3 regions of the Streptomyces sp. NPDC031210 genome follow, and region 3 is predicted to be linked to each of the others. Evidence: predicted binding sites of a transcription regulator. Region 3 holds the regulator's gene; each other region holds the start of a gene.
What was found. The regulator HrcA, encoded in region 3, represses chaperone genes, less so after heat shock. The targets are predictions, from matches to a motif close to TTNGCACTCNGNNNNNCNGAGTGCNAA.
Positions count from the first base shown of each region.

Region 1: groL (chaperonin GroEL) is a predicted target of HrcA. The motif match lies at 6,085-6,111, and genes of this name have one in related genera.
Region 2: groES (co-chaperone GroES) is a predicted target of HrcA. The motif match lies at 6,180-6,206, and genes of this name have one in related genera.

Region 1 covers NZ_JBVIHH010000008.1:127,301-136,768, reverse strand. The annotation lists gene ACZ45Z_RS16975 (helix-turn-helix domain-containing protein) at 1-249, shown strand, start outside; gene ACZ45Z_RS16970 (DUF397 domain-containing protein) at 233-454, shown strand; gene ACZ45Z_RS16965 (hypothetical protein) at 680-1,615, shown strand; gene ACZ45Z_RS16960 (alpha/beta fold hydrolase) at 1,612-2,373, opposite strand; gene ACZ45Z_RS16955 (hypothetical protein) at 2,566-4,065, opposite strand; gene groL (chaperonin GroEL) at 4,334-5,959, opposite strand; gene ACZ45Z_RS16945 (cold-shock protein) at 6,365-6,571, opposite strand; gene ACZ45Z_RS16940 (MoaD/ThiS family protein) at 6,986-7,264, opposite strand; gene thrC (threonine synthase) at 7,327-8,610, opposite strand; SAM riboswitch class I at 8,628-8,779, opposite strand; gene ACZ45Z_RS16930 (glucosyl-3-phosphoglycerate synthase) at 8,952-9,468, shown strand, end outside.
Region 2 covers NZ_JBVIHH010000018.1:138,744-148,211, reverse strand. The annotation lists gene ACZ45Z_RS28630 (DUF2264 domain-containing protein) at 1-355, opposite strand, end outside; gene ACZ45Z_RS28625 (LacI family DNA-binding transcriptional regulator) at 745-1,854, shown strand; gene ACZ45Z_RS28620 (hydroxyacid dehydrogenase) at 1,997-3,046, shown strand; gene ACZ45Z_RS28615 (ester cyclase) at 3,133-3,825, shown strand; gene groL (chaperonin GroEL) at 3,928-5,556, opposite strand; gene groES (co-chaperone GroES) at 5,725-6,033, opposite strand; gene ACZ45Z_RS28600 (FtsW/RodA/SpoVE family cell cycle protein) at 6,458-7,825, shown strand; gene ACZ45Z_RS28595 (THUMP-like domain-containing protein) at 7,894-9,117, shown strand; gene tsaD (tRNA (adenosine(37)-N6)-threonylcarbamoyltransferase complex transferase subunit TsaD) at 9,142-9,468, opposite strand, start outside.
Region 3 covers NZ_JBVIHH010000002.1:498,905-508,372, reverse strand. The annotation lists gene ACZ45Z_RS05900 (nitronate monooxygenase) at 1-653, opposite strand, end outside; gene dnaJ (molecular chaperone DnaJ) at 763-1,899, opposite strand; gene hrcA (heat-inducible transcriptional repressor HrcA) at 1,900-2,916, opposite strand; gene ACZ45Z_RS05885 (MBL fold metallo-hydrolase) at 3,145-3,879, shown strand; gene ACZ45Z_RS05880 (DUF3097 domain-containing protein) at 3,998-4,834, shown strand; gene ACZ45Z_RS05875 (Uma2 family endonuclease) at 4,812-5,390, opposite strand; gene hemW (radical SAM family heme chaperone HemW) at 5,491-6,723, opposite strand; gene ACZ45Z_RS05865 (SpoIIE family protein phosphatase) at 6,778-8,835, opposite strand; gene ACZ45Z_RS05860 (AMP-dependent synthetase/ligase) at 9,059-9,468, opposite strand, start outside.

The DNA of each region.
Region 1 (9,468 bases), on a different contig from region 3:
GTTCTGCCGTTCACAGCGGGGGCTCATGCGGCGCTGAACGGCTCCGTCAAGCTGATGGAATTTGAGGACGCGCCTCCGCTCGCCTACCTCCAAGGCTTGGGAACTGGCCGCCTGCAAGACGACCCAGCTACGGTCGGCCGCCACCAACTCACCTACGATCTGCTAGTGGCCAGCGCACTGTCACCACAAGAATCCCTGGCCTTGATCGAATCAGTGGCGGAGGATTACGCACATGAGGATCAACCGTGAGTACGACGTGAGCACGGCCACTTGGCGCAAGTCCACGTACAGCGGTGGCGATGGCGGCGACTGCCTGGAGGTCGCCGACGGGCTTTCCGACATCGTTCCCGTTCGGGACTCCAAGGACCCCGACGGCCCGGCGCTCGTGTTCCGGGCGCCGGTGTGGGCGGCGTTCGTCGCGGGCGTCAAGTCCGAGGATCTGCGGGGCGTCTGACACCCACTCGGGGTCCGGGGCTCAAGCCACGGACCCCGAGCCCTCTTTCCAAGGAACGGGCGGAGGGAAGTAACCCACCCACCCTCCCCCTGCCCGACTTTGACCACCCGTGACCGGCTTGCCACAACACGTCACGCCGGTCTAGCGTTCGCGACAACAAACAACCCCGGCAGGTGCGCCAACACCGACCGGGGTCTGACCATCAAGATCCACAGGACTGATCTCGTGGCTTCCAAAGACTCTAACGCCGACGCGTGCGCGTCCGCACTCCCCCACCCCTCCGCCCGCCCCGGTTACGGCAAGCGCAGCGCGCCCGACCAACGCCCTTCCCGGCCCGGCGACTTCTCGCATCTGCCGCGCCGCGAGGCGTCCATCGCCGCCTACCTCGACCGGTTGCCCGAGGGCGCGGACATCTCCGTGAAGACGCTGGCCAAGGTGTTACCGGACTACGGCCAGTGCGCCCTGCGGACGGCGCTGCGGCGCCTGTCGGAAGCCGGTCATCTGCGTCGCGTCACCGAGCACCACATGAGTGACGGCGGCAGTCCCCTCTGGGTGACGCGGACGTACTTCTCCCGTACCGCCCGCGACGACGCCTGGTGGATGGCGCTGTGCGCCGGGAACGTCCCGACCAGCGACCGGCCCGCCTCCCCCGCACCGGATCCCGCCACGGCGCCCCGGCCGCCACGCCGCCCGCACAGCCCCGCCTACGCGTTCCTCGCCGCCCTCGGCCGCGCCGAACCCCGTATGACGCTGTCCGCCGCCGACTGCGACGCGCTCGAAGCGCTCGCCGAGGAATGGCTCGCGCGGGGCGCGACGACCGACGAGTTGCTGGCCGCGCTGACCTCCGGGCTGCCACCGCAGGTCCACCACCCCGGCCGCTTCGCCCGAGGCAGGCTGCTCGCCAAGATGCCGCCCGAGCCGGACCCCGCCCCGGCACGGCCCGCGCGCCCGACGCCCCGGGCACCCCACACCCTCCGCGTCATGGAATGCACCGTCTGCCGTGCCCCCGGGCGCCCCGAGGCGCTGCCCGGAGGCGTCTGCGGCCCCTGCCGGGGCGAGACCCCACCGAACCACCGTCCGGCGGGGCCCACGGCCGACCAGGTCCGGGCCCGCGTCCAGCACTTGCGCGAGGCGGCGACCCGCGCTCCGGCGCTCCCTTAGCCGAGGGCTCGCTCGACGGCCACGGCGAGGGCTTGTGGAGCTTCCTCGGGCGGGAAATGGCCCGCGTCCTCCAGCTCGGTCAGCGTGGCGTTCGGGTACCACCGCAGCCACGTGTCCCGCAGGGCTTCAGCCCCCGCCACGGGATCGTGGGCGCCGGCGATGAGGGCAACCGGTGTCGGGTTGCCCTGGACCCGCTCATGGAAATCGGTCCGCGACCAGGAGTCCAGGTACGCGCGGAAGGCGGCAGTGGAGGCTTGTTCCAGCGAGCGGCTCACCATGGCGTCCAGCCAGGCGTCGTCGTGCCGTTCGGCGGTGGTGGTGTTGATGATCGCCTTCCGGTTGCCCGGCTCCCGGTCGGCCGCCGCGAACAGCTCCCACATCTCTCCTTCGAGCGGCAGGCCGGACGCCGCGACCGGCGCCACCCCGATGATCGAGCGAACGCGCGAGGGGGCGTTCAGCAGCATCAACTGGGCCGCCATCCCGCCCATGGAGTGGCCGACGACCGAGAACGTCTCCCAGCCCAGGTGGTCGGCCACGGCGAGGGCATCGCCGGCGATCTCCTCCATGGTGAAGTCACCGTCGGCGCCCTTCGCCTCGCCGTAGCCACGGCAGTCCAGGAACGCGTAGCTGTACGCGTCCCCGTCGAGGTGCGCGCGCATCCCGTCGAAGCTCGACCGGCCGACGAACCAGTGGTGAAGCAGGAGGGCTCGTCGCGGGCCGGAGCCCTGCACGTCATGCGGAAGGACCTGCGGTGTCACAATTCACCTCTGATCGTGAGAAATCATCAGAGAGCAACTGTCGTGTCCGGTGGCGGGCAGGTCAACGCGCCACGCACAGGCCCGCCGCCATGGGCAAGGCCCGCCTGACACGTGCGTCAGGCGGGCCGAGCGGAGCGGGCTGAGCCGAACGGGCCGAGCGGAGCGGATCGAGCCGAGCGGGTTGAGCCGGCCTCAGCCGGCCATGATGCTGCCGAACTGCGGGGCGCCGTCCGTGGAGACGCCCACGGTGGACGGGGAGAGGAAGCGGGAGCCCGTGGTGACCAGGCGGGTGCCGTCCGAGGGGAGGGTGGTGAGCGCGCCGTTGCCGCCGTCCTCGTAGGTGGCGCCCACCGTCAGGTCGGCCTTCTTGTCACCGTTGAGGTCGGAGAGGAAGACCTCGCCGCCGAAGAGGTCCTCCTTCTCGTTGGCACCCGGGACGCCCGGCGTGTTCTGGTGGAAGTACTGGACGTTGTGCGAGGTGTCGATGCCGGAGGACGAGCCGCGCAGCACGGTCACCGCACCGGTCTCGACCGCGCCGTCGATGCTCTCGTGCGCCACACCGATGGCCAGGTCCTGGAAGCCGTCGCGGTTGATGTCGCCGAGCGCGACCTCGTACCCGAACGCGTCCCCGGCCTCGGAGCTGCCGGGCACCGAGCCGGACTCCTGGGTGACGGTGTCGATCAGATCCACCCTCGGGCCGTCGGCCGAGCCGTGGATGATGTTGACCTTGCCGCCCTTGGTGCTGCCCGGCACGCGGTCGTCGAAGGTCATGCCGGTGACCAGGTCGCCGAAACCGTCGCCGTTGACGTCGCCGATGGCCGTGATCATGCCGGCGGGCAGCCGCTTGGCGCGGGCGCCGACCAGGCCGGAGGCGGTGCCGGGCAGGTAGTAATTGACGTTGTAGTAGGGGGAGTTCTTGTCGTAGGCGCTGACGACGAGATCGGTGTAGCCCTGGCCGGTGACCTCGCCGGCGGTGAGCTGGAGGATGCCGTTGCGGGACTCGCCGAGGATGGGCAGCGCGATGGCCGTATGCGCGCCTGCGGCGCCCGCCCGGCTGAAGCCCGCCTTGAAGACGTGCAGGTTCGAGGACGAGGTGCCGACGGCCAGGTCGCTCCTGCCGTCACGGTCGAAATCGCCGGCGGCCAGCGCCGCGCCGAAGCGGTCGTGCTGCGCGGGGGCGGGGTCGGCGAGGGTGGCGGCGCCGCTGCCGGACAGACCCCCGGCCGCGCCCCACAGGATCTGCACGGTGCCGCCGTCGGTGTCGGAGGCGACGTCCTCCTGCGGGGCGGACACCGCGATGTCGGCGTAGCCGTCGGAGTTGAAGTCACCGGCGGCGAGGGCCGAGCCGAAGAGGTCACCGGCCTCGGCGGCGCCCGGAACGCCCGGGGAGTTCTGGCTCAAAGTGATCCGCCGGGACGCGTCCAGGCCGCGCGCCGAACCGTAGAGCACGGTGACGGCGCCGGCGCCCTTCTTGCCGTCGACAGTGGCGGCGGGCGCGGCGACCGCGAGATCGCGGTAACCGTCGCCGTTGAAGTCACCCTGGCGTCCGTCGGCGGCCGGCGCGGCGCTGTCAGCGCCGCTCGCGGCGGCACTGCCGGCGGCGGAAGCGGTGCCGGTGACGGCCGTCAGCAGCCCGGCCGCCAGAGCGGTGGCGGCCGCGGTGGCCAGGGTCGTACGGAAGTGCTGGGGCATGCGGGACTCTCCTGCTGCCTGCGGGATGGATGCACGCGGCATCCACGGCTGAATGGTGTGCCGCTGCCGCCACAGGCGCGGGCGCGATCCTTCTCCCTTGGCCCGAGCGGCAGTTGACGCTCACAAGACCCGCGACGACCGGAGAGAGTTGTAGGGGAAGGGTGAAGACGGCGTGAAATGGACGTGTGGCGAGAGAACGCCGCCGGGGCGACACCCTTCGGAAAGGGTGCCGCCCCGGCGAACGTTGAGGACGAGTGATCCGGGAGGATCAGAAGTCCATGTCACCGCCCGGCATGCCGCCCGGAGCGCCGCCGGCGGCGGCCTTCTCCGGCTTGTCGGCGATGACGGCCTCGGTGGTGAGGAACAGCGCGGCGATGGAGGCGGCGTTCTGCAGAGCGGAACGGGTCACCTTCGCCGGGTCGATGATGCCCTCGGCGATCATGTCGACGTACTCACCGGTCGCGGCGTTCAGACCGTGGCCGATGGGCAGGTTGCGCACCTTCTCCACCACGACGCCACCCTCAAGGCCGCCGTTGACGGAGATCTGCTTCAGCGGGGCCTCCAGGGCCAGCTTCACAGCGTTGGCGCCAGTGGCCTCGTCGCCGTCGAGCTCAAGCTTCTCGAAGACCTGGGAAGCCTGGAGCAGAGCCACGCCACCACCGGCGACGATGCCCTCCTCGACGGCCGCCTTCGCGTTGCGAACGGCGTCCTCGATGCGGTGCTTGCGCTCCTTGAGCTCGACCTCGGTGGCGGCACCGGCCTTGATGACGGCCACGCCGCCGGCCAGCTTCGCCAGACGCTCCTGGAGCTTCTCGCGGTCGTAGTCCGAGTCGCTGTTCTCGATCTCGGCGCGGATCTGGTTCACGCGGCCCTGGACCTGGTCGCTGTCGCCGGCACCGTCGACGATGGTGGTCTCGTCCTTGGTGATGACGACCTTGCGGGCACGGCCCAGCAGGTCGAGACCGGCGTTCTCCAGCTTGAGGCCGACCTCCTCGGAGATGACGGTGCCACCGGTGAGGATGGCGATGTCGCCGAGCATGGCCTTGCGGCGGTCACCGAAGCCCGGGGCCTTGACGGCGACGGACTTGAAGGTGCCACGGATCTTGTTGACGACCAGGGTCGACAGGGCCTCGCCCTCGACGTCCTCGGCGATGATCAGCAGCGGCTTGCCGGACTGCATGACCTTCTCCAGCAGCGGAAGGAGGTCCTTCACATTGCTGATCTTGGAGTTGACGATGAGGATGTACGGGTCGTCGAGCGACGCCTCCATACGCTCCATGTCGGTGGCGAAGTACGCCGAGATGTAGCCCTTGTCGAAGCGCATACCCTCGGTGAGCTCCAGCTCCAGACCGAAGGTCTGGGACTCCTCGACGGTGATGACGCCTTCCTTGCCGACCTTGTCCATCGCCTCGGCGATGAGCTCGCCGATCTGGGTGTCGGCGGCGGAGATGGAGGCGGTGGAGGCGATCTGCTCCTTGGTCTCCACATCCTTGGCCTGCTCCAGCAGGGCGGCGGAGACGGCCTCGACGGCCTTCTCGATGCCGCGCTTGAGGGCCATCGGGTTGGCGCCGGCGGCTACGTTGCGCAGGCCCTCGCGGACCAGCGCCTGCGCCAGGACGGTCGCGGTCGTCGTGCCGTCACCGGCGACGTCGTCCGTCTTCTTCGCGACCTCCTTGACCAGCTCGGCGCCGATCTTCTCGTACGGGTCCTCGAGCTCGATCTCCTTGGCGATGGAAACACCATCGTTGGTGATCGTGGGGGCGCCCCACTTCTTCTCGAGGACGACGTTGCGGCCCTTGGGGCCGAGGGTGACCTTGACGGCGTCGGCGAGCTGGTTCATCCCGCGCTCGAGACCGCGCCGTGCCTCCTCGTCGAACGCGATGATCTTGGCCATGTGAAGTGGTCCTCCCGGACGGGGTGGATTGCTCCGGACCGAGAGGCGCCCGCGACGGACGGCCAGCGTGCCCGGTGGTTCCTTGCCCCACCGCGCCTGCGGGCCTCACCGGCCCGGTCCAAGTTCTGTCACTCTCACTGGGAGAGTGCTAACGCAATGATTAGCACTCGACCCCCGAGAGTGCAAGCGGCTCCAACGGAGTCTCGTATCGGGGTGGCGGTCGGGCGACGGGTGGGCGCAAGCGGCTCCAGCGGAGTCTTGTATAGGGGCGGTGGTCGGGCGACGGGTGGGCGCAAGCGGCTCCAGCGGAGTCTCGTAGAGGGGTGCGGGCCTCCCGGCGGACGGCAGGAGGCCCGCACCCCCCGAGGGGTGCGGGCCTCCTTGACGCTGCAGTCGGTCGGCGCTTCAGCCGGCCGCCACCCGGACCATGTCCGCCTGCGGCCCCTTCTGGCCCTGCGAGATCTCGAACTCGACCCGCTGACCCTCCTCAAGGGTGCGGTAGCCGTCCATCTGGATCGCGCTGTAGTGGACGAAAACATCCGCACCACCGTCGACCGCGATGAAGCCGTACCCCTTCTCCGCGTTGAACCACTTGACGGTGCCCTGAGCCATGCCTAACTCCCCTATTACTGGCCCTTGCACAGGACCGCACTCCGCGACCCCGGGTCAGACCTCACCCCGCGAGAGGCCCGTGGGGTGTGCGCCGGAACGCGTCGACCGCCGCTGAATGTATCTGCACCACTGCCCAGCGCAACAGGTCAATCGGACGAGAATTCTGGGGCCCATGGAATCGGCGATATGCCGCGATTCCCCTTTATCCCGGGCGAGTCGGGCCGGGCATAGCGGCACCTAGGCGGCAAAAGCCGCACACACTTTGCGCACAACTCGGCGCGGTCTCATATGCGTTCGGCATGCGCGCGGAGCGGGATCGCCACAATGGTATCCCCTTTAACGACACGGAATTGCCCCGTCCGCTTTTCGGCGAACGGGGCAATTCACGTCACGCGGGGGAAGGGATGGCGCGAATCAGCACCCGCCGGCCACGGCGGGAATGATCGACACACCGGCGCCCTCCGGCGTCGGCGTCTCCAGACCCTGCTCGAAACGCACGTCGTCGTCGTTGACATACACATTCACGAAACGGCGCAGCTTGCCCGCGTCGTCCAGCACACGGGCCGCGATGCCCTGGTGGTTCTTCTCCAGGTCGGCGATCACCTCGGCCAGGGTCGCGCCCTGGGCGGGGACCTCGGCCTTGCCACCGGTGTACGTGCGGAGAATGGTGGGGATGCGGACGTTGACGCTCATGGTTCTGCCTTCCAGCGACGGGTGCGAGTTCGGTGCTGCCAGCGGCGGCGTACGGGCGGGGCTCAGCCGGCCAGGCCGGCCGCGCGGAACGCGTCCAGGCTCGGGCGGATGGTGGCTGTGGGCCCGGTGGTGGGTGCGACGGCGTCAAGCGTCTTGAGGCCGTCACCGGTGTTGAGGACGACGGTGGACAGGGACGGGTCGAGCAGACCGTTCTCGATGAGCTTCTTGGTCACACCGACGGTCACCCCGCCGGCGGTCTCCGCGAAGATCCCTTCCGTCCGCGCCAGCAGCTTGATCGCGTCCACGATCTGCTCGTCGTCGACATCCTCCACCGCGCCGCCCGTCCGACGCGCGATGTCGAGCACGTACGGCCCGTCGGCCGGGTTGCCGATGGCCAGCGACTTGGCGATGGTGTTCGGCTTCTGCGGCCGCACCACGTCGTGGCCGGCCTTGAAGGCCGCCGAGACCGGCGAGCAGCCCTCGGCCTGCGCGCCGAAGATCTTGTACGGCTTGTCCTCGACGAGCCCGAGCGCGATCAGCTCCTTCAGGCCCTTGTCGATCTTCGTGAGCTGCGAACCCGAGGCGATCGGGATGACGAGCTGGTCCGGCAGCCGCCAGCCGAGCTGCTCGCAGATCTCGTACGCCAGCGTCTTGGAGCCCTCGCCGTAGTAGGGGCGCAGGTTGACGTTGACGAAGCCCCAGCCCTCGCCCAGCGGGTCGCCGATGAGCTCCGAGCAGAAGCGGTTGACGTCGTCGTAGTTGCCCTCGATGCCGACCAGCTCGCCGCCGTACACCGCGGCCATGACGACCTTGCCCGCCTCCAGGTCGTGCGGGATGAACACGCAGGAGCGGAAACCGGCGCGGGCCGCCGCGGCGCCGACCGCGCCGGCGAGGTTGCCCGTGGAGGAGCAGGACAGCGTGGTGAAGCCGAAGGCGCGGGCGGCCTCGACGGCGATGGCCACGACGCGGTCCTTGAAGGAGTGCGTCGGGTTGCCGGAGTCGTCCTTGACGTACAGGCCGCCGGTGACGCCCAGCTCACGGGCGAGGTTGTCGGCCTTGACGAGCTTGGTGAAGCCCGGGTTCAGGTTCGGCTTCTCGGCCACGTCGGTGGGGACGGGCAGCAGCGGGGCGTAGCGCCAGATGTTGTCGGGACCGGCCTCGATCCGCTTCCGCAGGCTTTCCGGATCGCCGCTCGGCAGGTCGTAGGCGACTTCGAGCGGCCCGAAACATTCCTGGCAGGCGAAGATCGGGCCGAGGTCGAAGCGCTGTCCGCACTCGCGGCACGAGAGTGCGACGGCGGGACCGAGAGCGACGGAGGGAGTGGTTTCGGTGACTTGCACAGCCATGGAGGCGAGGCCCTTTCTCCTCATCTTCCTCGCGGCGCATCTCGCCACGAGACGGATTTGGCACCTTCCCTAGCCGGGAGCCTCGCGCGCACTGTGATCATGGCGGAGACCGGCTGGAGGGTTGCCGGGGCTTCAACGGGCCGTTTCCCTCTGCCCCTCTGGATGAGCGGTATGGCACTGGGCCGAAACCCAGGCGTTTGTGGTGCGGCACCCCCGACATGCGACGGTCATCCGCGTTGTTCAAGACTGTAACCGAAGGCCCGGACGGTTGAGATAGTCGTCCGAACCGCGAGATGGATCACACCGGCCGGCTCTTTTGGCGGCCACGAGGAGTCGTAGACGTGCTGGAAGAGGTGGAGCGCTGGCTTGGCAGCCGCTCCTGGTCCGCCGCCGAGCGCCCGCTCGGCCGGCTGCTGGACGCCAAACGGCAGACGGGCCTGACGGTCAGCGTAGTGCTGCCCGCGCTCGACGAGGAGGCGACGGTCGGCGCGATCGTCGCGGCGATCCGCGCGGACCTGATGACGGGCGCGGTCCCCCTGGTCGACGAGCTGGTGGTGCTGGACTCGGGCTCCGCCGACCGTACGGCCGAGGTCGCGGCGGCGGCCGGCGCGCGGGTCGTCCGCCGGGACAGCGTCCTGCCGCGCCTGCCCGCCCTGCCCGGCAAGGGCGAGGTGCTGTGGCGCTCCCTGCTCGCCACCTGCGGCGACATCGTCTGCTTCGTGGACGCCGACCTGCGCGAGTTCTCGTCCGACTTCGTCTCCGGGATCGTCGGGCCGCTGCTGACCGACCCGGAGATCCAGTTCGTCAAGGCGATGTACGACCGGCCGCTGGAGACCGGCTCCGGCGGCGGGCCCGGCC
Region 2 (9,468 bases), on a different contig from region 3:
CAGGGTCGCGGGTGGGGTGTCGGGTACCGGCGTCGAGTCCTCGTGCGTAGCGGGCGAGGTGGGCGTGCGGGTCGTGGCCCTGGCTGCCGGCGACGCGGAGGGCGGCGAGCAGGAAGGTACGGGCGAAGCCTTCGAGCGCGTCCGAGCGGGGGCCGGAGGAGCTGGGGCGGGTGCCCGGGAGGGGAATGAGGCCGTGGCCCGGGGAGGCGTGGCGGGCGGTGGCCAGGAGGAGGCCGTCGGCCACCGCTTCCCAGTGGGCGCGGGTCCAGCCGGTGTACGGACTGCGGCGGCGGTCCTCGGGCGGGAGGGGGAAGGGGAAGGGGTCGGAGGTGGCGGGTTCGGTGGGTTCGGTCATGGGCTCCCCTGGAGGCGGCGGGGCGCGGCGGGCGACCGGGGGTGGCGCCGGTGCCCGGGCGCGGCGGACTGCCGGGCGGCGCGGGAATCCTTCAGGCGCGGCCGCGCGAGCGTCAAGGCGTATCGATCGAATGGCCGAGTGGATGGTGGATGACCGAGTGGATGACCGAGTGAGCGGACGGATGAACGGATGGATGAACGAGCGGGTGAGAGCAGATGACGGGCGGAGGGCCGGGCGAAGGGCCGGGCGAAGGGCCGGGTGATGACCCCGTGAAGGGCCCGGACGGCCGGTCGGATCAGGCGAACCGGTCGACGGAGCGATCGATCCGGCTGGACTAGGGTCGGTCGCCACCCGGCCGACCGGGCCGCCACACGCGAGGGGGAGCCGCCGTGCGCGAGAGTGCAGTGCAACGCCATGACCGTCTGCTGAGCCTGGTCCGGGAACACGGCACCGCCCGGGTCGCCGACCTCGCCGCCCGGCTCGGGGTGTCGCCGGTGACCGTACGGCGGGACGTCGAGACGCTGACCCGTAAGGGCCTGCTCGACCGGGCGCACGGCTCGGTGTCCTGGCCTCAAGCGCGCGGCGGCGCGGCGGCCGGCAGGGTCCCGGTGCTCGGGCTGCTCGCGCCGTCGGCGACGTACTACTTCGCCGACGTGATCCGTGGTGCGCACGAGGCGGCGGCGCGGGCCGGGGCCCGGCTGATCCTGCGGATCTCCGACTACCGCCCGGCGCAGGACCGGACGCGCGCCGAGGGGCTGCTGGCGGCCGGCGCCGAGGGACTGCTGGTGGCCCCGGGCTGGCGCGGGAGCGCCGATCCGGCGGAGCACGGCGGCTGGATCGGTGAACTGCCGGTTCCCACCGTTCTGTTGGAGCGGACCGCCGAGCACGGTGGTCCGCTGGCCGGGCTGGACCGGGTGTGTTCGGACCACGCGCACGGGGTGCTGCTCGCCCTGCGCCACCTGGTGGGGCTGGGGCACGCGGCGCCGCTGCTGGTGGCGCGCGCGGACAGTCCCACGGCGCTCGCGGTGCGCGCCGGCTACGACCGGGCGCTGCGCGCCCTGGGCCTGGAACGGCCGCATCCGGTGATCGACGCACCGGCCGACCGCGACCCGCAGGGGTACGAGCGCGGCGCGCAGGCGTTGTGGACGGCCGTGACGGCGGGGCGGGCGACGGCGGCGCTGGTGCACAACGACGTGGACGCGATCCAGTTGGTGCAGCGGCTGGCGGAGCTGGGCGTGCGGGTGCCGGGCGATCTGGCGCTGGTCGCGTACGACGACGAGGTGGCGGCGCTGGCGGACACGCCGCTGACGGCGGTGGCCCCGCCCAAGCGGGAAGTGGGGCGCCAGGCCGCCGCGCTGCTGCTGGAGCGGTTGGGCGGCGGGACGAACGGGGCCGACCCGGCGCCGCGGCGACATGTGGCGCTGCTGCCCCGGCTGCGGGTGCGGGGCTCGTGCGGCGCCCCGGCCGAAAACCCTCAACGCTCGCCGGAACGCTCATAGTTTGTTCGTTTTTCGATCATTCAATCGTTTCGCTCTTGACTTCGCTCGTGGCGGGCCCAAGGATCGCCGCCATCCCTTCCCGCGTCCCGTCGTCCCCCACGAGGCCACCGGGCCACCAGGCCGCCGGCCCAGGAGCCGCGTCATGACCCTCAGTTCGCGAGCCGAGCCGTCGGCGCCCGCCGCGCGGCCCGCCCTGCTGCTGTCCATGGGCCCCGGCATCGCCGACCGGCTCCTCGACGACGGCCACCGCGCCCGCCTGGCGGCCCTGACCCGCACCGACCCCCGGCTCGTCGCCCACGAGTGGACCGACCCCGCCCCCGAGGTCGCCGCCGCCCTCGCCCGCGCCGAAGTGCTGCTCACCTGCTGGGGCGCCCCGCCGCTCACCGCCCGGGTGCTGGCCGCGGCCCCCCGGCTGCGCGCCGTGGTACACGCCGCCGGGTCCGTCAAACACCACGTCACCGAAGCCTGTTGGGAGCGCGGCCTCGCCGTCGCCTCGGCCGCCGCCGCCAACGCCCTGCCCGTCGCCGAATACACCCTCGCCGCGATCCTCTTCGCCAACAAACGCGTCCTGCGCGCCGCGCACCGCTACCGCGACCTGCGCTCCGGGCACGACTGGCAGCGGGAACTGGCCGGCGCCGGGAACTACCGCCGCACCGTCGGCGTCATCGGCGCCTCCCGCATCGGCCGCCGCCTCATCGAACTGCTGCACCCCTTCGACCTGCGGGTTCTGCTGTACGACCCGTTCGTCGACGCGGCGGCGGCCCGCGCGCTGGGCGCCGAGCCCGTACCGCTGGACGCCCTGTGCGCCCGCAGCGACATCGTCACCGTCCACGCACCCCAGCTCCCGGCCACCCACCACATGATCGACGCGCGCCGGCTCGCGCTCATGCCGGACGGGGCGACCCTGATCAACACCTCGCGCGGCTCCCTCGTCGACGAACGGGCCCTCCTCGCCGAGGTCGTCCCGGGGCGCCTGGACGCGGTACTGGATGTCACGGACCCCGAACTCCCGCCGCCCGACTCGCCGTTGTACGCCCTGCCGAACGTCCTGCTGACCCCGCACGTGGCGGGCTCGCTGGGCGGCGAGCTGCACCGGATGGCCGACCGGGCGCTCGACGAGGTGGAGCGATACGCCCGCGGACTGCCCTTCGCGGATCCCGTACGCCCGGCGGACCGGAGCCACTCGGCCTGAAGCGGGCCGGCCCGAATCAGGGTGAACCACCCATCCAGCCCATTCCTCACTAAACTGGACGTGTCCCGCCATCCCTGGGAGGCGCCATGAAATTCGCACAGATCATCGACTTCAAGACCGACCGGCTCGAGGACATGAACCGACTCATGGACCAGTGGGTCGAGCAGACCAAAGGAAAGCGGACCGCCACCCACGGCATGATGGGCAAGGACCGCTCCGACGGGTCGCACGTCGTGGAGATCATCGAATTCCCGTCGTACGAAGACGCGATGAGGAACTCCCGGCTGCCGGAGACGGACCGGATCTTCCAGGAGATGGTGGAGCTCTGCGACGGGACGCCCACCTTCACCGACCTCGACGTGGTCCGTGACGAGCAGCTCAACGAGGCCGCCTCCCGCCGCTTCTTCCACGAGATCGCCGCCGGGGGCAACCTCGACGCCGTGGACGAGGTGTTCGCGCCGGACTACGTGGACCACGACGTGGCCAAGCCGGAGAGCACCGTCGGGTCCGAGCACATCCGCGCGGACGTCAGGGGCTGGCGCGACGCCTTCGACTTCACCTTCAGCCTGGAGCGGGAGATCTGCCAGGGCGACTGCGTCGTGACGCTGTGGAGCTGGAACGGCACGCACAAGGGCGAATTCATGGGCCTGGCGCCGTCGGGCAGGCAGTGCACCATGACGGGCACCACGATCTTCCGGTTCAAGGACGGCAAGATCCAGGAAGGCTGGTGGCACGAGGACCTCATGGGCCTGATGCGCCAGCTCGGCGCCGAAAGCTGACGCCACCCGGCGCGTGGAAAGCGCCTGAAAAGGCGGCAGGCCCCTGCTCCCGTCGCTCACGAGCGGGAACAGGGGCCGTTCAGCCGGTGACGCGCTGACGCGTCAGTGCGAGTGACCGTGGCCGTGGCCGTGGCCCGCCTCGGCCTCTTCCTCGGCCGGCTTCTCGACGACCAGGGTCTCGGTCGTCAGCAGCAGCGACGCGATCGACGCGGCGTTCTCCAGCGCGGAGCGCGTGACCTTGACCGGGTCGATGACGCCGGCCTTCACCAGGTCGCCGTACTCACCGGTCGCGGCGTTGAAGCCCTGACCGGCCTCCAGCTCGGCGACCTTCGCGGTGATGACGTAGCCCTCGAGGCCGGCGTTCTCCGCGATCCAGCGCAGCGGCTCGACGACGGCGCGGCGGACGACGGCCACACCGGTGGCCTCGTCGCCGACCTTGCCCAGGCCGCCCTCCAGCACCTTGGCGGCGTGGACGAGCGCGGAGCCACCACCGGAGACGATGCCCTCCTCGACCGCGGCGCGGGTCGCGGAGATGGCGTCCTCCAGACGGTGCTTCTTCTCCTTGAGCTCGACCTCGGTGGCCGCACCCACACGGATGACGCAGACGCCACCGGCGAGCTTGGCGAGGCGCTCCTGGAGCTTCTCGCGGTCCCAGTCCGAGTCCGTGGCCTCGATCTCGGCCTTGATCTGGTTGACGCGGCCGGCCACGTCGTCGCTCTTGCCGCCACCGTCGACGATGGTGGTGTCGTCCTTGGTGACGGTCACGCGGCGGGCGGTGCCCAGCACGTCCAGACCGGCCTGGTCGAGCTTGAGGCCGACCTCCTCGGCGATGACGGTGGCACCGGTGAGGGTGGCCATGTCGCCGAGCATCGCCTTGCGGCGGTCACCGAAGCCGGGGGCCTTGACGGCCACGGCGTTGAAGGTGCCACGGATCTTGTTGACGACCAGGGTCGACAGGGCCTCGCCCTCGACGTCCTCGGCGATGATCAGCAGCGGCTTGGAGGAGCCGGCCTGGATGACCTTCTCCAGGAGCGGCAGCAGGTCCTGGATGGAACCGATCTTGCCCTGGTGGATCAGGATGTACGGGTCGTCGAGGACGGCCTCCATACGCTCCTGGTCGGTGACCATGTAGGGGGAGAGGTAGCCCTTGTCGAAGGCCATGCCCTCGGTGAAGTCCAGCTCCAGGCCGAAGGTGTTGGACTCCTCGACGGTGATGACACCGTCCTTGCCGACCTTGTCCATCGCCTCGGCGATGAGCTCACCGACCTGCTTGTCCTGCGCGGACAGGCCGGCGACGGCGGCGATGTCGGCCTTGTCGTCGATCGGGCGGGCCGTCGCGAGGAGCTCGTCGGACACGGCCTTGACTGCGGCGTCGATGCCCTTCTTCAGGGCGGCCGGGGAGGCACCCGCGGCGACGTTGCGCAGGCCCTCGCGGACCAGCGCCTGGGCCAGCACGGTGGCGGTGGTGGTGCCGTCACCCGCGATGTCGTTGGTCTTGGTCGCCACCTCCTTCACGAGCTGGGCGCCCAGGTTCTCGTACGGGTCGTCGAGCTCGACCTCGCGGGCGATGGTGACACCGTCGTTGGTGATGGTCGGCGCGCCGAACTTCTTGTCGATGACGACGTTGCGGCCCTTGGGGCCGATCGTCACCTTGACCGTGTCGGCAAGCTTGTTGACGCCGCGCTCGAGGGCGCGACGGGCGTCCTCGTCGAACTTCAGGATCTTCGCCATGGGTTGCTTCAAGTCCTCTCGTTGCGATCCTCGGCCACGCAGCGGTGACCGCTATCGCTCAAACGAACTGCGCCCCTGCCCCGGGTTGTTTAGACGCGGGAACCAGGGGCGCAGATCTAGGCAATTCTGGGTGCTGTACAGGTCTGGGGAGCTATCCCAGACCCCCGACTACTTCTCGACGATCGCGAGAACGTCGCGAGCCGAGAGGACGAGGTACTCCTCGCCGTTGTACTTCACCTCGGTGCCGCCGTACTTGCTGTAGAGCACGACGTCGCCGACGGTGACGTCGAGCGGAAGACGGTTGCCGTCCTCGAAGCGGCCCGGGCCCACGGCCAGGACGACGCCCTCCTGGGGCTTCTCCTTGGCAGTGTCCGGAATGACCAGGCCCGAGGCCGTGGTCTGCTCGGCGTCGAGCGGCTGGACCACAATGCGGTCCTCGAGCGGCTTGATGGCAACCTTGGAGCTGGCGGTCGTCACGATCCGACCTCCCCCTTCGGAGATCTCACGGGGTTAACTGTCTGAGGTGGCGACCAGGTGGATCCGTCGTCGCGGGTGCCGGACCTGCCCGTCGCTGTGTTTGGCACTCCCCGGTGGAGAGTGCCAACGCTGAGACTATGACGCGGTTAGCACTCGGTCAAGCGGAGTGCCAGTTCGGCGCTTTCGGCCGCGTCGCCGGCGGGGGGATCCGGCCGCCGCGAAGGTGCCGGTTCGGACACACCTTCCGCTTCGCCCGCAACCCCCCATGTGGCTGCCCCGTCTACCACTCCGACTGCCGAACGACGCCCGGGCCCGCCCCGCCCGGGCCCGCGGCCCGGACGACCGTGGGCGGAGGAATGCCGTGCGTGGACCCACCAGCGCCGCCCGGGCGGCCGGGAGGCGGGAGAGCGACGCCGAGCGCACGATGACCTTCGCCGCCCTCGCCCAGGCGCCCGACCGGCGCAGGACCGAGGCGTGGCTGCTCGCCCTCGTCGTCCTGATCACCGTCTTCGGGCACGTCTACGCCGCGCTGTCGATGACCGGCCGGCTGCCCACGGGCCTGGCCGTCTTCGCGGCGAGCGTGTTCCTCATGGCGCTGGTCCCCCACCTGGTGCTGCGCCGCTTCGCGCCGCGCGCCGATCCGCTGATCCTGCCGCTGGCCACGCTGCTGACGGGCATCGGGCTGGTGTTGCTGCACCGCCTGGACCTCACCTACGCGGCGCACCCCCGGCTGAAGATGCCGCAGGCCGGCCCCGGCCAGATGGTGTGGACGGCGATCGGCGTGGTGGTCTGCGTCGCCGTACTGATCCTGCTCAAGGACCACCGCCTGATCCAGCGCTACATCTATCTGACGATGGCGGTGGCGCTGGTCATGCTGATGGCGCCGGCGTTCTTCCCCGGTGACACCTTCGGCGCCAAGCGCTGGATCTTCATCGGGCCGCTGTCCCTGCAGCCCGGCGAGTTCGTGAAGATCGCGATCGCGGTCTTCTTCGCGGGCTATCTGACGGTCAGCCGCGACGCGCTGGCGCTGACCGGCCGCCGCTTCCTGGGCGTCCAACTGCCGCCCGGCCGCCAGCTCGGCCCGATCTTCACCATCTGGGCCATCAGCCTGCTGGTGCTGGTCTTCGAACGCGACCTGGGCACCTCGCTGATCTTCTTCGGCGTCTTCGTGATCATGCTGTACATGGCCACCGAGCGCACGAGCTGGGTGGTCTGCGGCCTCCTGATGGCCACGGTGGGCGCCGTCACCGTCGGCTCCATCGAACCGCACGTCAAGGGCCGGATCGTGGCGTGGCAGAACCCGATGACGGCCTTCACCCCCCAGGGCCGCCACGCCGGCCTGTCCGACCAGTTGGGGCAGGCGCTCTTCAGCTTCGGCAGCGGCGGCATCGGCGGCAGCGGCCTGGGCCAGGGCCACCCGGAGCTGATCGGCTTCGCCGGCAACAGCGACTTCATCCTCACCACCGTCGGCGAGGAGCTGGGGCTCGCCGGGGTGATGGCCGTCCTGCTGCTGTACGCGCTGCTCGCGCAGCGCGGCCTGCGGGTGGCGCTGACCGCCCGCGACCCGTTCGGCAAGCTGCTGGCGGTCGGGCTGGCCGGGGCGCTGGTGCTCCAGGTCTTCGTCGTCTCCGGCGGGGTCACCGGCCTGATCCCGCTGACCGGCAAGGCCCTGCCGTTCCTCGCCAAGGGCGGCTCGTCGCTCGTGGCGAACTGGGTGATGGTGGCGCTGCTGCTGCGGATCAGCGACCGCGCCCAGCGCCGCCGCGAGCCGGTGCGCGCGGCCCCCGCATAGCCCTCCTGCCGGGCGGCCCCGGCGGCCGGGCCGCCCGCCACGCCGCGCGGCCCGCCGGCTGGCCCACAATGGGGCAGGTGACCGACCTCGACACCTTCTCCGCCCTGCTCGCCCCCGAGGGGCAGGACCTGCTGGCCGCCCTGCGCGACCACGACCCGGCCGACGAACTGGCGACCGCGACCCGGCTGCGCCGTGACCATCCCGCGCCGCTGGTCTCCGCCGCGCTCGGCCAGGCCCGGCTGCGGCAGCGGGCGGTGGCGAAGTTCGGGGCGGACGCGCGGCGGATGTACTTCACCCCGCAGGGCGTCGAGCAGTCCACCCGCGCCACGGTCGCCGCCCACCGCGCCACCCGGCTCGCCGCGCTGGGCGTCCGGACGCTGGCCGACCTGTGCTGCGGGATCGGCGGGGACGCCCTCGCGCTGGCCCGGGCCGGCGTCTCGGTGCTCGCCGTCGACCGCGATCCGCTGGCCTGCGCGGCGGCGCGGGCGAACGCCGAGGCCCTCGGGCTCGCGGACCTGATCGAGGTGCGCTGCGCCGACGTCACGGAGGTGGACACCACCGGTTACGACGCGGTGTTCGTCGATCCGGCGCGGCGGGGGCGGGTGATGGGCGGCCGCATCTTCGATCCGGAGGCGTATTCACCGCCGCTGTCCTGGGCGGTCGCCAAGGCCCGTACGGCACCGGTCGCGGCGCTGAAGATCGCGCCGGGGGTGGCGCACGACCTGCTGCCCGCGGACGCCGAGACGGAGTGGATCTCCGACTCCGGCGAGGTGAAGGAGGCCGTCCTGTGGTTCGGCACGGCCCCGGCCGGCGGCGCGCCGGGCCTGTGCCCGGGCGGTCGCCGCGCCACCCTGCTGCCGGCGGGCGACTCGCTGCTGGGGGCGGGCCTGCCCGACCCTCAGGCGGGCCCGGTCGGGGACTGGCTGTACGAGCCGGACGGCGCGGTCATCCGCGCCCATCTGGTCGCCGATGTCGCCGAGCGGATCGACGGGCGGCTGATCGATCCGACGATCGCCTACCTCACCGCGGACCGGCGGACCCCGACGCCCTACGCGACCGCCTACGCGCTCACCGACGTGCTGCCGTTCAACGTCAAGAAGCTGAGGGCGCTGCTGCGCGAGCGGGAGGTGGGCATCGCGGTGATCAAGAAGCGGGGTTCGGCGGTCGAGCCGGAGGAGTTGCGCAAGAAGCTGAAGCTGGGCGGCGGCCCGCACTCCTGCACGATCTTCCTGACCCGGGTCGCCGGCGCCCCCACCATGCTGCTGGGGCAGCCGGCGCCGCCGCTCCCGTAAAGACACACCCCGCGGGCGGTCCGCTCAGGAGTACAGGTTGTCCTTGCTGACCTCGTGGACATGGTCGTGGCCGTGGTGGTGGGCCGCGGCCGTGCCGGGGACGTGGGGTTCGGTGACCGGCAGGGAGGAGTCGGCGGACAGGTCCCAGTCGGAGGCCGGCCGGTTGCGGGCGACCATCTCCGCGCCCAGCGCCGCGACCATCGCTCCGTTGTCGGTGCACAGCTTGGGCCGCGGGACGCGCAGGGTGATGCCGGCGTCCTCGCAGCGGCGTTCGGCCAGGGCCCGCAGCCGGGAGTTGGCCGCGACGCCGCCGCCGATCATCAGGTGGTCCACACCGTGGTCCTTGCAGGC
Region 3 (9,468 bases):
GCGGCGACGACCGGGATCTGCACCGCCTCACGCACCTGCGCGATCAGGGACAGCAGGCCGATGCCCGCGCCGGTGCCGTCGGCCTGCGGGTCGTCGCGGTGGGTGCTCTGGTGACCGCCGGCCTCGATGCCCTGGACGCAGACCGCGTCGGCACCGGACCACTGCGCGGCCTGCGCCTCGGCCGCGGTGGTCGCGGTCACGATGGTGTACGTGCCGACCTTGGCGAACGCGTCGAGGACCGCGCGGGAGGGACAGCCGAACGCGAACGAGACCACCGGCACCGGGTCGTCGCGCAGTATCGCCAGCTTCGCCTCGTAGCCGTCGTCGACGCCGCCGTAGGGGTCGATCTCGCCGAGCGGGGTCTCGTACCACGACGACTCGCCCGCGAGCTGCTCGCGGTAGACCTCGACGGCCGCCACGTCGGCGAGCGTGGGCTGCGGCATGAAGAGGTTCACACCGAAGGGCCGGCCGGTCAGCCCGCGAAGCTGTTTGATCTCCTGGTACATGCCGTCGGCGGTTTTGTAGCCGGCGGCGAGGAAGCCGAGACCGCCGGCCTCGCAGACGGCGGCGGCGAGCTCCGGACAGGCGGCACCGCCCGCCATCGGGGCCTGCACGATCGGGTAGCGGCAAAGATCGGTCAGCGCGGTGGGCATGACCACATCGTGTCACGCCCACCACCGCCGCCCGAACGGGGGCCGGGCCGGTCCCGAGGGGTTTTCCCCTGGAACCGGCCCGGCCGCACACAGCCGACCAACCGTCGGCCTACCGCCCGTTGAACGCATCCTTCAGCCGCGAGAAAAGCCCCTGCTGCCCCGGTTGAAACTGGCCCGTGGGGCGCTCTTCACCCCGGAGCTTGGCCAGTCGCCGCAGCAACTCTTCCTGCTCGGGATCGAGCTTGGAGGGAGTCTGCACCTCGACGTGGACGATGAGGTCACCGCGGCCACCACCGCGCAGATGGGTCACACCGCGCTGGTGCAGCGGAATCGACTGGCCCGACTGGGTGCCGGGGCGGACGTCGATCTCCTCCACCCCGTCCAGCGTCTCCAGCGGGCACTTCGTGCCCAGGGCGGCCGCCGTCATCGGGATGGTGACCGTGCAGTGCAGGTCGTCGCCGCGCCGCTGGAAGACCGGGTGCGGCAGCTCGTGGATCTCGACGTAGAGGTCGCCGGCGGGGCCGCCGCCGGGGCCGACCTCGCCCTCGCCCGCGAGCTGGATACGGGTGCCGTTGTCGACACCGGCCGGGATCTTGACGGTGAGGGTGCGGCGGGAGCGGATGCGCCCGTCGCCCGCGCACTCGGGGCACGGCGTCGGCACGACCGTGCCGAAGCCCTGGCACTGGGGGCACGGCCGCGAGGTCATGACCTGGCCGAGGAAGGACCGGGTGACCTGCGAGACCTCGCCGCGGCCGCGGCACATGTCGCAGGTCTGCGCCGCCGTACCGGGCGCCGCGCCCTCGCCGCTGCACGTCGTGCAGACGACGGCGGTGTCGACCTGGATTTCCTTGGTCGTCCCGAAGGCCGCCTCGTTCAGGTCGATGTCGAGCCGGATCATGGCGTCCTGGCCCCGGCGGGTGCGCGAGCGCGGTCCGCGCTGCGACGCCGTGCCGAAGAAGGCGTCCATGATGTCGGAGAAGTTGCCGAAGCCCGCGCCGAAGCCGCCCGCGCCACCGGCGCCGCCCGACTGCGACAGGGGGTCGCCGCCGAGGTCGTAGACCTGCTTCTTCTGCGGGTCCGACAGCACCTCGTAAGCGGCGTTGATCTCCTTGAACCGCTCCTGGGTCTTGGGATCCGGGTTGACGTCCGGGTGCAGCTCGCGCGCCAGCCGCCGGAACGCCTTCTTGATCTCGTCCTGCGGGGCATCGCGCCGAACGCCCAGGACCGCGTAGTAATCCGTGGCCACTTACGACTCCGCGAGGATTTGTCCGACGTAACGTGCCACTGCGCGTACCGCTCCCATCGTTCCGGGGTAGTCCATGCGGGTCGGTCCGACCACGCCGAGTTTGGCGACTGCCTCGTCGCCCGAACCGTAACCGACCGCGACGACCGATGTGGACGTCAGGCCTTCATGGGCGTTCTCATGCCCGATACGTACGGTCATGCCCGAGTCCTTGGCCTCCCCGAGCAGCTTGAGCAGCACCACGTGCTCCTCAAGGGCCTCCAGCACCGGCCGGATGGTCAGTGGGAAATCGTGCCCGAAACGCGTGAGATTGGCGGTTCCGCCGATCATCAGCCGCTCTTCGGTTTCCTCCACCAAAGTCTCCAGCAACACCGACAGCACTGTCGAGACCGTGCCGCGGTCGTCCTGCTCGAAGGATTCCGGCAGATCCTGCACCAACTGCGGCACATCCGCGAACCGGCGCCCCACGACGCGGCTGTTGAGCCGCGCCCGCAGATCCGCCAGGGACGTCTCGCCGAACGGTGCCGGGCAGTCGACCAGACGCTGCTCGACGCGGCCGGTGTCGGTGATCAGCACCAGCATCAGCCGCGCGGGGGCCAGCGACAGCAGCTCGACGTGCCGCACCGTGGACCGCGTCAGGGACGGGTACTGCACGACCGCGACCTGCCGCGTGAGCTGCGCCAGCAGCCGGACCGTGCGGCCCACCACGTCATCGAGGTCGACGGCGCCGTCCAGGAAGTTCTGGATGGCCCTCCGCTCGGGCGAGGACAGCGGCTTGACGCCGGCCAGCTTGTCGACGAACAGGCGGTAGCCCTTGTCGGTGGGGATCCGCCCGGCGCTGGTGTGCGGCTGGGCGATGAACCCCTCGTCCTCCAGGGCGGCCATGTCGTTGCGGACCGTGGCCGGGGAGACGCCGAGCTGGTGGCGCTCGGTCAGCGCCTTGGAGCCGACCGGCTCCTCCGTCCCGACGTAGTCCTGGACGATGGCGCGCAGCACTTCGAGTCTGCGTTCGCTCAGCATCCCGCGCACCTCCTGTCCCGGGCGTCCTGCCGGATCGTCGTCACCGTTCGTCTCGCCTGGCACTCACACGGGCCGAGTGCCAGACCCTGGCCAGTGTACGGCCGGGTAGCACGGGCACGGCAAGAGCCGCCATAGCGAACGCCTACCGAAAGGCCGTCGAACGCCTGCCCGGGACGGCGATCGGACCTTTGCCGGGCAACGCTATCGCGGGAGAGCTAGCGTCTCGGTATGCGCATTGCTTGGGAAGAGGCTGGATGGGAACGGCTCGGTGACGGTATCGCCAGGCGCCGCATGACCGGCTGGGACGAGACGGTCGGTGTGATCGCCGGATCGGAGGGCGTGCTGCTGGTCGACACCGGCGCGACGATCCGCGACGGCGCGGACCTGCGCCGGTCCGTCCGCGGCCTCCTGGGCCGCGAAGTGACGCATATCGCTCTGACCCACCCGCATTTCGATCATGTGCTGGGGACCGCCGCGTTCGCGGGCGTGGAGGTGTTCGGCGCCACCGGGTTGGCCGACTGGCTGCGGCACAGCCGGGAGGACCTGCGGTGGAGCGCGGTGCGCCACGGCCTGGACGTGGACCTCGCCGCGGAGGCCGCCGACCTCCTCGTCGTCCCGCATCACCATGTCCACGCCGAGCTGACCGTCGACCTGGGCGATCGGCAGGTGCTGCTGGCGAACGTCGGGCCCGGCCATACGGCCTACGACCTGGCAGTTCTGGTGCCCGGCCGGGGCGGCGACCCCGAGGTCGTCTTCTGCGGTGACCTGGTCGAGGAGTCCGGCGAGCCGAGCGCGGGTCCGGACGCGCTGCCGCGGCAGTGGCCGGCGGCGCTGGACCGGCTGCTCGCCCTGGGCGGTGAGGACGCGCGGTACGTACCGGGTCACGGCGCCGTGGTCGATGCCCGCTTCGTGCGGGCCCAGCGCGAGGAGTTGGCCGCCCGCTTCGGCGTGTCACCCGCCTGACGAGCCGCCCGGCCCCTATCTTCCCTCCGTTCCGTCCCTGTCCCCCCGATCCCCCTCCCGCCTCCTCACCGGCTCCCGTCCCTCACCGGCCCGGCCGCGCGTCACAGAACAGGTCCCCATGCAGAGCAAGCGCTACAGCCCCGATCTCACCCCGCCCTGGAAGAAGCGGCGGCCCGCACCCGAAGTGCCCGCCGACGCCGGCCTGGTGGTCGAGGAGGTCACCTCGGGCTACTGCGGGGCCGTGATCCGGTGCGAGAAGACGGCCCAGGGGCCGACGGTCACGCTGGAGGACCGGTTCGGCAAGCAGCGGGTCTTCCCCCTGGAGCCGCGCGGCTTCCTGCTGGAAGGCCGCGTCGTCACGCTCGTACGGCCCCAGGGCGGGCGACCCGCCGCGGGCTCGCCGGCGCGTACGGCGTCCGGCTCGGTGGCCGTCCCCGGCGCCCGCGCCCGGGTCGCGCGGGCCGGCCGCATCTACGTCGAGGGCCGGCACGATGCCGAGCTGGTCGAGCGGGTGTGGGGCGACGACCTGCGCATCGAGGGCGTCGTCGTGGAATACCTGGAGGGCATCGACGACCTGCCGGCGATCGTCCGCGGCTTCTCCCCCGGCCCGGACGCCCGCCTCGGCGTCCTCGTCGACCACCTCGTGCCCGGCTCGAAGGAGTCCCGGATCGCGGCCGAGGTGACCGGTGACCATGCGCTGGTCGTGGGCCATCCGTACATCGACGTGTGGGAGGCCGTGAAGCCGTCATCGGTCGGGATCGCGGCCTGGCCGTCCGTGCCGCACGGCCAGGACTGGAAGACCGGTGTCTGCCGGGCGCTGGGCTGGCCGCCCAACACGGGCGCCGCCTGGCAGCGGATCCTCTCGTGCGTGCACTCCTACAAAGACCTGGAGCCGCAGCTCCTGGGACGCGTGGAGGAGTTGATCGACTTCGTCACGGTCGGCAGTGCGGCCTGACACCGGGAAGCGTGCCGAACTCACTGGTGTCCAGTTCGAAGCCGAGCGGTTCCAGCGGGACGGGGTCGCCGAATTTGGTGATCCGCTGGACGGTGTAGTCGGCCTCGTCGCCTCCGCCGACGGGTTCGGTGAGGAGGACGCAGTGCGCCACGATCGGATCGATGATCAGGTAGGAGGGCACCTTGCCCGCGGCGTAGATCGAGCGCTTGGCTCCGTAGTCACGGTCGACACTGTTCTTGGAGACCACTTCGACAACCATCGTGATCACCTCGGTCGGCATCAGCCGGCCCGTGCCCGGCCCCAGTCCTCGCTTCAGTACCACGAGGTCGGGCTGAGGCTCGCTGGACTCCTCAAGGATCGCGATGTCCTGTGTTTGGAGACGCCTCCACCGCTTCCGTGGAATCTGGTCCATGACCGCTTCCACGATGTCGTTGTGGACCACGTCAGGCCCCGCCATCATCACGATTTCCCCCCGGAGGAGCTCAATCTTGATGCCCTCGGGAACCTCAAGGTTCTCGAAGAGCTCCGTCATCCGGCGTTCATCCACAGCGGTCATCTCCATGGCCTCCGTTTCCCGTCGCCGTGTATACGGCACAGGCTAGGAACAGCCTAGGCGGGCCCGCACGCCCATCGCATCGGTTCACTCGTTCGAGGGCTCAGTCCACTAGATCCCGCACCACCGCGTCCGCCAACAGCCGCCCCCGGAGCGTCAATACGGCCCGCCCCTCGCCGTACGGCCCGGCCTCCAGCAGCCCGTCCGCCAGGGCGCGCGCGGCGGCGCGGGCGCCGGCGGGGGCGAGCAGGTCCAGCGGGCAGCCGTCGGAGAGCCGCAGCTCCAGCAGGATGCGCTCCACCCGCCGGTCCTCGTCCGGCAGGATCTCGCGGCCGGCGCCCGGGGAGCGGCCCTCCGCGAGGGCCTGGGCGTAGGCGCCGGGGTGCTTGACGTTCCACCAGCGCACGCCCCCGACGTGGCTGTGCGCGCCGGGGCCGGCACCCCACCAGTCGGCGCCGGTCCAGTAGAGCTCGTTGTGGCGGCACCGGCCCGCTGCGGAGGTGGCCCAGTTCGAGACCTCGTACCAGGTGAATCCGGCCGCCGAGAGACGTTCCTCGGCGAGGAGGTAGCGGTCGGCGTGCACGTCGTCGTCGGTCATCGGGACCTCACCGCGGCGGATCCGCCGGGCGAGCTGGGTGCCCTCCTCCACGATCAGGGCGTACGCCGAGACGTGGTCGGGACCGGCGCCGATCGCCGCGTCCAGGGAGGCGCGCCAGTCGTCGTCGCTCTCGCCGGGGGTGCCGTAGATCAGGTCGAGGTTGACGTGGTCGAAGCCGGCCGCCCGCGCCTCCGCGACGCACGCCTCGGGGCGGCCGGGGGTGTGCGTGCGGTCGAGGATCTTGAGGACGTGCTGCCGTGCGCTCTGCATGCCGAAGGAGACGCGGTTGAAGCCGCCCTCGCGCAGTTCGGCGAGGTAGCGCGGATCGACGGACTCCGGGTTGGCCTCGGTGGTGATCTCGGCGTGCGGCGCGAGGCCGAATTCGTCGCGGATGGCGCCCAGCATCCGCCCGAGGTCGGCGGCGGGCAGCAGGGTCGGGGTGCCGCCGCCGACGAAGACGGTCTCGACGGGGCGCGGGTCGGCGCCCAGCACCTTGCGGGCCAGGCGGATCTCCTCCACGACGTGGTCGGCGTAGTTGTCGCGGGAGGCCAGGGCGCCGCCCGAGCCGCGCAGCTCGCTCGCGGTGTAGGTGTTGAAATCGCAGTAGCCGCAGCGGGTCGCGCAGTACGGCACGTGCAGGTAGAAGCCGAGTGGCCGCTCGGTCGCCCCCGCCAGCGCATGACCGGGCAGCGCCCCGTCCTCGGGCATCGGCTCACCATCAGGCAGTGCGGAAGGCATGGGAACCATTGTCCGTCATGCGGACGGGGATGCGGGCCACGCGCCCGGCGGGCCCTATAGCGCCCCCTTCGGCGCCGTCTGGAGGACCAGGAGCGCGAGGTCGTCATCGGGTGGGGTGGAGGCGAAGGCGTGGACGGTGCTGCGGATGTGTTCGGCGATGGCGGTGGCGCCGAGGCCGGTGCAGGCGGCCAGCGCGGTGGCCAGGCCGTCCTCGTCGTCGAACTGATGGCGGCCCGAGCGGCGCTCGGTCACCCCGTCGGTCACGCACAGCAGCGTCTCGCCCGGGCACAGGTCGAAGGACTCGCTCTCGTACGCCGCGTCCTCGACGACGCCGAGCAGCATCTGCGGCGCCGCCACGACGCGGACCGCGCCGTCGGCGCCGAGCACCAGGGGCAGGGGATGGCCGGCGCTGGCGAGGGTGCAGCGGGCGCCGCCGGAGCCGCCGTGGTAGGGCACGATCTCGCCGTAGAGCAGGGACAGGAAGCGTGCCTGTTCGCCCTCGTCGCGGATCTCGACGGGCGATTCGGCGCCCGCCCCGGCCGCCGCCACCGCCGCCGCCACCGCCGCGACGGAGTCGGCGGCCTCGCGCGCCATGGTCTTGTTGAGCCGGTCGAGCACCTCCGCGACGCCGAAGCCGTCGCGGGCCAGCAGCCGCAGCACGGGCCGGGCCAGGCCGGTGACGGCGGCCGCCTCGGGGCCGCTGCCGCAGACGTCGCCGAGGGCGAAGCACCAGCGGCCGTCGCCGGCGTCGAAGAGGTCCCAGAAGTCGCCGCCCGCCCAGGCGCCCTCGCGCGGTTCGTAGACGACCGCGGACTCCACTCCGGGCACCCGCGCGCGGCCCCGGGGCAGCAGCCGGCGTTGCAGGACCTGGCTGATGCGTTCCTGCCGGCTGTAGGCGCGGGCGGTGGCGACCGCCCGGGCGACCCGGCGGCACAGGTCCTCGATCAGCCCGACCACCTCGTCGGGGAACCGCAGCAGGCCGCCGCGCCCCAGCAGCACGGTGCCCAGCCTGCGGCCGCCCGCCACCAGGGGGCAGGCGAGGGCGGCGCCGCCCTCGCCGTGGCCCCGTTCGTGCGGCCAGGGCCACGGCACGGCGGCGGGCGGGTGGCCCAGGGAGCCGCCGGCGCCGCCGGTGCCCAGGGGCGGGTCCTTCTCCAGGGCGGCCCGCAGGGCGTCGACGCGGTTCTCGCTGGAGTGCCAGACGCGCGCCAGCCGCTGTTCGTCGCCCGCCGCGTCGATACCGCGTCCGGGCGCCCCGCCGTCGCCGTCGTACAGCCACACCGCGCACCAGTCGGCGAGCCGCGGCACCGTCAACTGGGCGGCGAGCGAGGCGACCTGATCGGCGTCGAGCTGCCCGGAGAGCAGGTCGGACGCCTCCGCGAGGAAGGACAGGGCGCCCTGGTTGATCCAGTCGGCGTCGGAGTGCGGCCGGGCGGCGCGGCGCGGGGCCGGGGCGAGGAGTTCGGCGGCCCGCAGCCCGCGCTGCAACATGTGGTTGTCGAAGGCGGCTTCGGGCTCGGGCCGGCCGCCGCTCCCGGCCGCCCGCGCGGGCAGGCGGAACCACACGGTCTTCATGGCGCGGCGGTAGGTGACGCCCCAGGACTCGGCGACCGCACCGACCAACTGGAGGCCGTGGCCGCCGGTTTCGGACGCCGAGAGGTCCTCGCGGCCGCGTACCGGGCGTGCGGGGTGGTGATCGGAGACCTCTACGACGACGCCCGCGCCGTCCGCGTCCGCCGCGCCGCCCTCGGGGCCGTCGGCCGGCTCGGGGGACGGGTACGCCTCCCGCGGGTGCTCCTCCAGCCGGCAGCGCAGTTCCACGGTGGTGCCCGCGTGCACCACGGCGTTGGTGACCAACTCGCTGACCAGCAGCACCGCTTCGTCCGCGAGCCGGTCGGTGAGGCCCTCGGCTCCGGGCGCGCCCTGGGTGGTCCAGTCGGCGAAGGCGGCCCGGACGAACTGCCGGGCGGCGGCAGCGGCGCGCGGGTCCGCGGGCAGAGAGGCCCGCCGGGCTGCGGGCACCCCGCCGCCCGGGCCGTCCGCCGCCTTCCCACCGGCCCTCGCCCGCGCCGCTTGGCCCTCGCCCCGCCGTGGTGAAGTTGTCGTCCTCATTGAGCAACTCCCGAACAGCTCCGCTACAGCGCCGGATGCGCCACCGACAGAGTGACAGACCGAGGGCACACATAAGCACGGAGTCACCGAACTGGGTGCGGGGAGGGCGGACTTCGCTGACACGTCCCGGAGGGCGAGGCGCGGGCGGGGACGCGTACGGATGAGGGAACCCGTACGGAGGACGGGAACGGGGGCGGCCGCCGGAGGACCGCCCCCGCCCCGGCTACGCCTCGACGGTTCCCGCGTACATCTCGTCGAGCAGGTCCTTGAACGTGCGCTCCACCACCGGCCGCTTGACCTTCAAGCTGGGCGTGACCTCACCGTGCTCGATGTCCAGGTCGCGCGGCAGGAGCCGGAACTTGCGGATCTGCTGCCAGCGCTGGACGCCCTCGTTGACCCGCTCGACGTAGCCGTCGATCAGCTCGCGGACCTGGTCGGAGGCGACGACCTCGGCGTACGTCTTGCCCGCCAGGTTGTGCTCCGCCGCCCAGGTCATGATCGTCGGCTCGTCGAGGGCGATCAGCGCGGTGCAGAAGTTCCGGTTGGCGCCGTGCACCAGGACGTTGGAGACGAACGGACAGACCGCCTTGAACTGGCCCTCCACCTCGGCGGGCGCGATGTACTTGCCGCCCG